Marinoscillum sp. 108: one gene and its partner. The protein of the gene in region 1 interacts with the protein of each later gene in a pairwise test. Links are inferred from orthologs where the notes say so. Each region holds a gene or a part of one and is shown on either strand. Other genes may lie near its edges.

Region 1 (3,719 bases):
CGATTTATCCTTTCTGGGGACTAATCAATCAAATTTATTTAAAAACTGAGTGAAGAAGAAGATGGGCATTGGCCAGAGCTTCCTGGCAAACTTCTTTTTGAAAAAGCCAAAATGGCCAATTTTTTCAAATCCCAGATCTTTTGGTTTGATAAACTGAAAAGTGGTCACGGCATTTCGATAATAATGCATCAGGGCCTGTGTAGCGGCCGAAGGTGCCAGCAGTTTATCATCCTGAATATTCACAAAATGCACCGGGATCTTTACCGCATCAAATTTTTGGGCCATCTCCTTACTCCCCTGCAATACGCCCTGAGGGTGGGTTCCCCACTTTCTCCACTCGAGTGCCGCATTCCTGGGGATATCTATTTTTCCACCCATGGTCCAGCCCGGCAAGTAGCGGTAGATGGCCACAGTGGTGGGTATTAAAATATACCAGAAAATCAGTACATACAGCCACCAAAAGCCCTTCCAGTGTCCATTATAGGCAGATTGAGACCCCACAAAGTAAGCTGATCTAATGCGTCCGTTGTTGGCCGCCTTTGGAAAAATCTGCCCCGCCACACTGTGACCTATCAGGAAAATTTTATCATATTTTTTATTCGCCCAGGCAATCACGCTATTGAGGTCTTTGTCCCCCCAGTCGCTCATTTTGCAGCGCTCGTCTTTGACCGAGCTGTGCAGCGAGTCTCCTATCCCCCGATAGTCAAAAGTGATCACATCAAATTCTTTGTATTGGCAAGCGTAGTCTGCAAACCCTTTGTAGTAGCGCTGAGGGGCCCCTGCTGCAGGGCTCACGATGATCAGATGTGCGCTTTTGGCATCCCCTGAAAAAAGCGTAGCGCTTATTTTAGTTTTATCCTCCGAAATGATCTGAAACCCTTCAGCCTTATGCATGCCTTGTTTTTATACTGAATTTGCCGATGTGGCGGATGACATCTGACTGCCGCAAATGTATTATAATACTTTATATTCACAATCCGTTTGGCAATGTGTCCATTTCAAATATTTTTGCAACTCAAATAGAAACCAATCCAAAATGAGCGTTCTAGTTAATAAAAATTCTAAAATAATCGTACAGGGCTTTACCGGCACTGAAGGAACCTTCCACGCCACTCAAATGATTGAGTACGGCACGAATGTAGTAGGAGGCGTAACTCCAGGCAAAGGTGGACAAAGCCACCTGGACAAACCTGTGTTTAATACTGTGAAGGATGCCGTAGATGCAACAGGTGCTGACGTATCTATCATCTTCGTGCCACCAGCATTCGCTGCTGATGCCATCATGGAAGCTGCTGATGCAGGCATCAAGGTTATCATCACCATCACAGAGGGTATTCCTGTGAAGGACATGATGAAAGCCAAACCTTACGCCATTGCCAGAGGAGCCAAACTGGTAGGGCCAAACTGCCCTGGGGTGATCACTCCGGGTGAAGCCAAAGTGGGCATTATGCCAGGTTTTGTATTTAAGAAAGGAAATATTGGGATCGTTTCTAAATCAGGAACATTGACCTACGAAGCAGCCGATCAGGTAGTAAAAGCAGGATTGGGTATTACTACCGCCATCGGTATTGGAGGAGATCCTATCATCGGTACTTCTACCAAAGATGCTGTACAGTTGCTCATGGAGGATCCGGAGACTGAAGGGATCGTGATGATCGGTGAAATCGGTGGAAACTACGAAGCTGAGGCAGCCAAATGGATCAAAGAAAATGGCAACAAAAAGCCTGTAGTAGGATTTATTGCCGGCCAAACAGCACCTCCCGGAAGAAGAATGGGCCATGCCGGAGCCATTATCGGTGGCGCAGATGACACTGCTGCCGCCAAAATGAAGATCATGGCCGCCAATGGCATCCATGTGGTCAACTCCCCTGCAGATATCGGGGAAGTCATGAAAAAAGCATTGGGCTAATAACTTTAGTTCGATTAGATATAGATAAGCCGGTCAGAATTTTCTGACCGGCTTTATTTTTTTATTGCCCTTCTTTTTTTTTGCAAACTAATTTTTCCGTGTTACGTTTGTGCTCTCAAATCGATAAAGCATCGATTTATAAAGAAGCGCTGAGAGACAGGCTCTAAGAAGCGCTAGCAACCCCCACCCTAAACGGGAAGGTGCTAATTCCTGATATATAAATTGATAGTTATGAAATTCAACAAAAACACTTTTGCGAAAGCAACTGCTTTTTTGCCAAGCATTGAAGCAAGGTTATCTATTTCACATTCTCCGATCGACAGAGGGTTCTGTTGTATGTGTTACTACTGCTAATTCCGCAGGTATTGTTCCTTTTAGTTATTGGAAAATCCGCAGGCCGATTCATGTATTGTCTTTGGTCATAAAAGCATACCCCATATACTATTCTAGAATCTTAAAAAATATACACTCATGTCAGCATTAAAATTTGAAACCTTACAACTACACGCAGGCCAGGAAATAGACCCCACTACAGGATCACGGGCTGTGCCTATTTATCAAACTACTTCATTCGGATTCAAAAACTCCGAGCACGGCGCTAACCTTTTCGCCCTGAAGGAATTTGGAAACATCTATAGTCGGATCATGAATCCCACCAATGATGTATTCGAGAAGCGTATCGCTGCACTGGAAGGGGGAGTGGCCGCATTGGCGGTAGGCTCCGGGCAAGCTGCTCAGTTTATCGCACTCAGCAATATTCTGGAGTCTGGTGACAACTTTGTGTCCAGCTCATTTCTCTATGGCGGCACTTACAATCAGTTTAAAGTAGCCTTCAAGCGCCTCGGCATTAAAGTGAAGTTTGCTGAAAGCGACCAGGCCGAAGAGTTTGAGAAATTGATCGATGAGAAAACCAAAGCCATTTATCTGGAAACCATCGGCAATCCGGGTTTCAACGTGCCTGATTTTGAGGCGATCGCGGCAGTAGCCAAAGCAAACAATATTCCACTCATAGTGGACAATACTTTTGGAGCTGGTGGCTACCTCTTTCGACCTTTGGAGCATGGGGCTTCAGTGGTCACTGCCTCGGCTACCAAATGGATAGGTGGCCATGGCACAAGCATAGGTGGTGTGATCATAGATGGCGGAAACTTCAACTGGGGCAATGGAAAATTCCCGCAGTTTACCGAGCCTTCTGAGGGCTATCACGGATTGGTCTTCTGGGATGTGTTTGGAGAAGGAAATCCGCTAGGTCTGCCCAATATTGCCTTTGCTATCCGAGCCCGGGTGGAAGGTCTAAGAGATTTTGGACCGGCACTCAGCCCATTCAATAGCTTCTTGCTTTTGCAGGGACTGGAAACGTTATCGCTGCGCGTGCAGCGTACCGTGGATAATGCACTGGAACTGGCGCAATGGCTGGAGCAGCACCCATTGGTAGAAACCGTCAACTATCCGGGTCTGAAAAGCAGCAGCTATCATGAGCTTGCCAAAAAATACCTCAAAAACGGGTTTGGTGGAGTGCTCTCATTTACCCTGAAGGGAGAAAAAGAGTTGGCCACACAACTAGTAGATAATCTGGAGTTGGTCAGTCATTTGGCCAATGTGGGGGATGCCAAAACGCTGATCATACAGCCTGCGGCCACCACCCACCAGCAATTATCCAATGAAGAACAATTAAATGCGGGCGTACTTCCCAACCTGCTCAGAGTCTCTTTGGGCATCGAGCACATCGATGACATCAAAGCGGATTTCCAGCAGGCTTTCGAAAAAATATATGCAGACAATCAAGTTAATGCCTAATACCATCGAACAA
Region 2 (3,341 bases), on another replicon or contig:
CCTTCACAGGATCACCCCATCTTCAATCTCCAGCTTTCGGTCTGCCATCTCCGCCAATTCTTTATTGTGGGTGACAATCACAAAAGTCTGGTTAAGCTCCTTTCTTAGATCAAAAAATAGCTGATGCAGTTCATCTGCATTTTTGGAATCCAGGTTTCCACTGGGCTCATCAGCAAATACAATGGAAGGGTCATTGATCAGTGCACGCGCTACAGATACACGCTGCTGCTCTCCACCTGAGAGTTCGCCTGGCTTATGATCTTTTCGCTCCAACAGCCCTAGTAGCCCCAGCAGCTCCATCGCCCTACGTTTGACCTCTGTACCTGATCGCTTAGCGATGAGCCCGGGAATCATCACATTTTCCAGTGCTGAAAATTCGGGTAGCAGGTTGTGAAACTGAAAAATAAATCCAATGTGCTTATTTCTAAAACCAGCCAGTTTCTGTTGGTTGAGCTGAAAAACGTCGGTATTGCTGATGAAAATTTTTCCTTTTTCAGGCGAATCCAACGTACCCAGCAAATGCAGCAAGGTACTCTTGCCTGCACCCGATGCCCCTACGATAGAAACAATCTCCCCTTCTCTGATGTGGAGGTCTATTCCCTTCAGGACGGGAAGCTTTCCATATGCTTTATACAGGCCCTCAGCTTTTAGCATGCCGCAAATATATAGATGTTCTTTAGTTGATAACCTCCCTTTTTACGGTTTAGTCATTGGATCCCCTCATATCAGACCCCTCCTCGCTGAAAGCAATATGTGGTCACTCACTTTTCACTCATATTGTCCCCGATCTACTGAACTTTCAATGCCATTCGGTTGAATAAGCAAGCCGTTTGCCGTAGATTCGCAAGAAAATTCAGACAGCATGAACATCCACGAATATCAAGCTAAAGAGATATTGAAAAGCTATGGTGTAACCATCCAGGAAGGAATCGTAGCTGATACCCCAGAAAAAGCCCATGAAGCAGCCAAAGAACTCAACAGAGAAACCGGAACAGAATGGTATGTGATAAAGGCACAAATCCACGCTGGTGGACGCGGCAAGGGAAAAATTAACGAAACCGGATCCAATGGAGTGGTATTGGCAAAAGGTTTGGCAGAGGTAAAGCCCAAAGCTGACGCCATCCTGGGCGGTACGCTGGTCACACACCAAACCGGACCTGAAGGCAAAAAAGTCAACAAGATATTGATTGCACAGGATGTGTACTACCCTGGCGAGTCTGAGCCAAAAGAATATTACCTCTCTATTTTGCTTGATCGTGCAAAAGGATGTAACGTCATCATGGCTTCTACAGAAGGCGGTATGGATATCGAAACAGTGGCTGAAGAGACTCCTGAGAAGATCGTCAAAGAATGGATCGATCCTGCTGTCGGTTTGCAAGGATTTCAGGCCCGAAAAGTGGCATTCGCCCTTGGACTGGAAGGTCAGGCATTCAAGGAAATGGTGAAATTCATTTTCAACCTTTACAAAGCATACGAAGCTACTGATAGCTCTCAGTTTGAGATCAACCCGGTACTCAAAACATCAGACAACAAAATCCTGGCAGTAGATGCTAAGGTCAACGTGGACGACAATGCCCTGTATCGCCACAAAGACATTGCCGAAATGAGAGATCTGTCGGAAGAAGATCCTTTGGAAGTAGAAGCTGGCCAAAATGGGCTGAACTATGTGAAGCTTGACGGAAACGTAGGCTGCATGGTGAACGGAGCTGGTTTGGCCATGGCTACTATGGACATCATCAAGCTATCAGGTGGTGAGCCTGCCAACTTCCTGGATGTAGGGGGTGGGGCCAATGCACAAACGGTAGAGGCCGGTTTCAGAATCATCCTGAAAGACCCTAATGTAAAAGCCATTCTCATTAACATCTTTGGTGGTATTGTGAGATGCGACCGGGTAGCCAATGGTGTGGTAGAAGCTTACAAGAGCATCGGAGACATCAGAGTACCGATCATTGTACGTCTGCAAGGCACCAACGCCGAAGAAGGTGCGAAAATCATCGAAGAGTCAGGGCTGAAGGTAACATCTGCCATTGTACTCAAAGATGCCGCTGAGAAAGTAAAACAAGTACTGGCGTAAGACTTACATATCAAAACAAAAAAAGGCTTCCAGGTTACTGGAAGCCTTTTTTTATGCAATCTAAGCTGGATCATTAGAATGCGTAACCGATCGCAAAGTGCAATTCCGGACTAAAGCCCTGGAACAGATTTTCATTATCAAAATCATCTTCGCTGCCTTCTTTTACTTTCAGATTAAAATCTGAGTACTTGCCGCCGAACGCCAGATCCATCACGAAGCTCTTGCGCTTACCCATCAGCCACTGAAAACCAGCCTTGGCTCCAAATCTGTATGCATTCAAGCTGCCTTTGAAGTCTTCCTCATCATTCTTCAATGTGAAATTGTTATACTTCATAAAGGGAGCCAGATAAAATCCATCAAGCGCTTCCTTGGTCACATAAAACCGATACTCTGGCAACAAACCAAGTCCTGAAAACGAGGTGCCATCAGAGGAATAGCTGAAGTAAGAAACGCCAAGCTGAGCAGAGCTGGCATCACCAAGCTTGCGCTCGTAGTTGATCTTGCCAAGCCCGATAATCAGACCCATTGGGTTGGCTTTTAGCGTATTCTTCTTTTCAGCATCCTGTGCGGATACACTGGTCATTCCAAATACTGCAATGAGAAAAAATGAGGTTAGAACCTTTTTCATAAGTATATAAGTTTGTTTGGCCGGGGAAAAACAAATGCCATGCCAGAACGACTTATGCCCTTGAATCTAACCACTAAACATCGTAGATAAAAGAAGGTGGAAATACTCAATTTGAACCAATACTGAGCTTGATTCAAAAATCAATCTTCTTTGATATCGTAATTATTATTATTTCTGTAAAAAAATCGAAGAGGTAGGTTGTCAATTTGCTGGCTTATATATTAGCTTTGATTTCGAATAATGAAAAGAATCAACCTAAATATTGTCATTGTACCAATTATTATTCTGGTCACCACTGTGATTAGGAATGGGAATGGCTGTGTTTAGCAGAAAATATAAAATAAACACAAAGCGCCATTCCTAACACGGAATGGCGCTTTTTTTTAATCAAATTGACCATGTACTACGACGATCGTACAGAAGTATTTTTGGATGGGGAATGGATCAAGGCCAAGGACGCAAAAGCCAGCCTTTTTGATCAGACCCTCCACTATGGCACAGGCGTTTTTGATGGGTTGAGGTCCTATAACAATGGTAATGGGTTCAACATCTTCAAACCTGCCGAGCACTTCAAAAGGCTGCATAAAGCCGCCGAAAAGGTTTTCTTAAAAATACCCTACCCCATTGAAGACCTCATCA

The links. The genes of interacting proteins can lie anywhere in the genome.
Region 2: the proteins of sucD (region 1) and sucC interact in binary tests that used the Escherichia coli proteins (3 or more experiments, as listed by UniProt). The link is inferred for Marinoscillum sp. 108 from one-to-one orthologs.

What each region holds. Positions count from the first base shown.
Region 1 is NZ_LR734811.1:92,221-95,939, forward strand. What follows is about bases 1-2,972. They hold sucD (succinate--CoA ligase subunit alpha), read left to right. Parts: upstream 1-1,036; coding sequence 1,037-1,909; downstream 1,910-2,972. Other genes in these bases: GV030_RS15675 (HAD family hydrolase), read left to right, coding at 1-24; GV030_RS15680 (alpha/beta fold hydrolase), read right to left, coding at 25-894; GV030_RS15690 (O-acetylhomoserine aminocarboxypropyltransferase/cysteine synthase family protein), read left to right, coding at 2,381-2,972. Outside these bases: more of GV030_RS15690, read left to right, coding at 2,973-3,706; metX (homoserine O-acetyltransferase), read left to right, coding at 3,699-3,719. UniProt on the Escherichia coli protein: Succinyl-CoA synthetase functions in the citric acid cycle (TCA), coupling the hydrolysis of succinyl-CoA to the synthesis of either ATP or GTP and thus represents the only step of substrate-level phosphorylation in the TCA.
Region 2 is NZ_LR734808.1:2,379,835-2,383,175, forward strand. The notes cover bases 1-2,968. They hold sucC (ADP-forming succinate--CoA ligase subunit beta), read left to right. Parts: upstream 1-862; coding sequence 863-2,074; downstream 2,075-2,968. Other genes in these bases: GV030_RS09485 (DMT family transporter), read right to left, coding at 1-7; GV030_RS09490 (ABC transporter ATP-binding protein), read right to left, coding at 4-654; GV030_RS09500 (DUF3575 domain-containing protein), read right to left, coding at 2,148-2,702. Also shown: ilvE (branched-chain-amino-acid transaminase), read left to right, coding at 3,101-3,341. UniProt on the Escherichia coli protein: Succinyl-CoA synthetase functions in the citric acid cycle (TCA), coupling the hydrolysis of succinyl-CoA to the synthesis of either ATP or GTP and thus represents the only step of substrate-level phosphorylation in the TCA.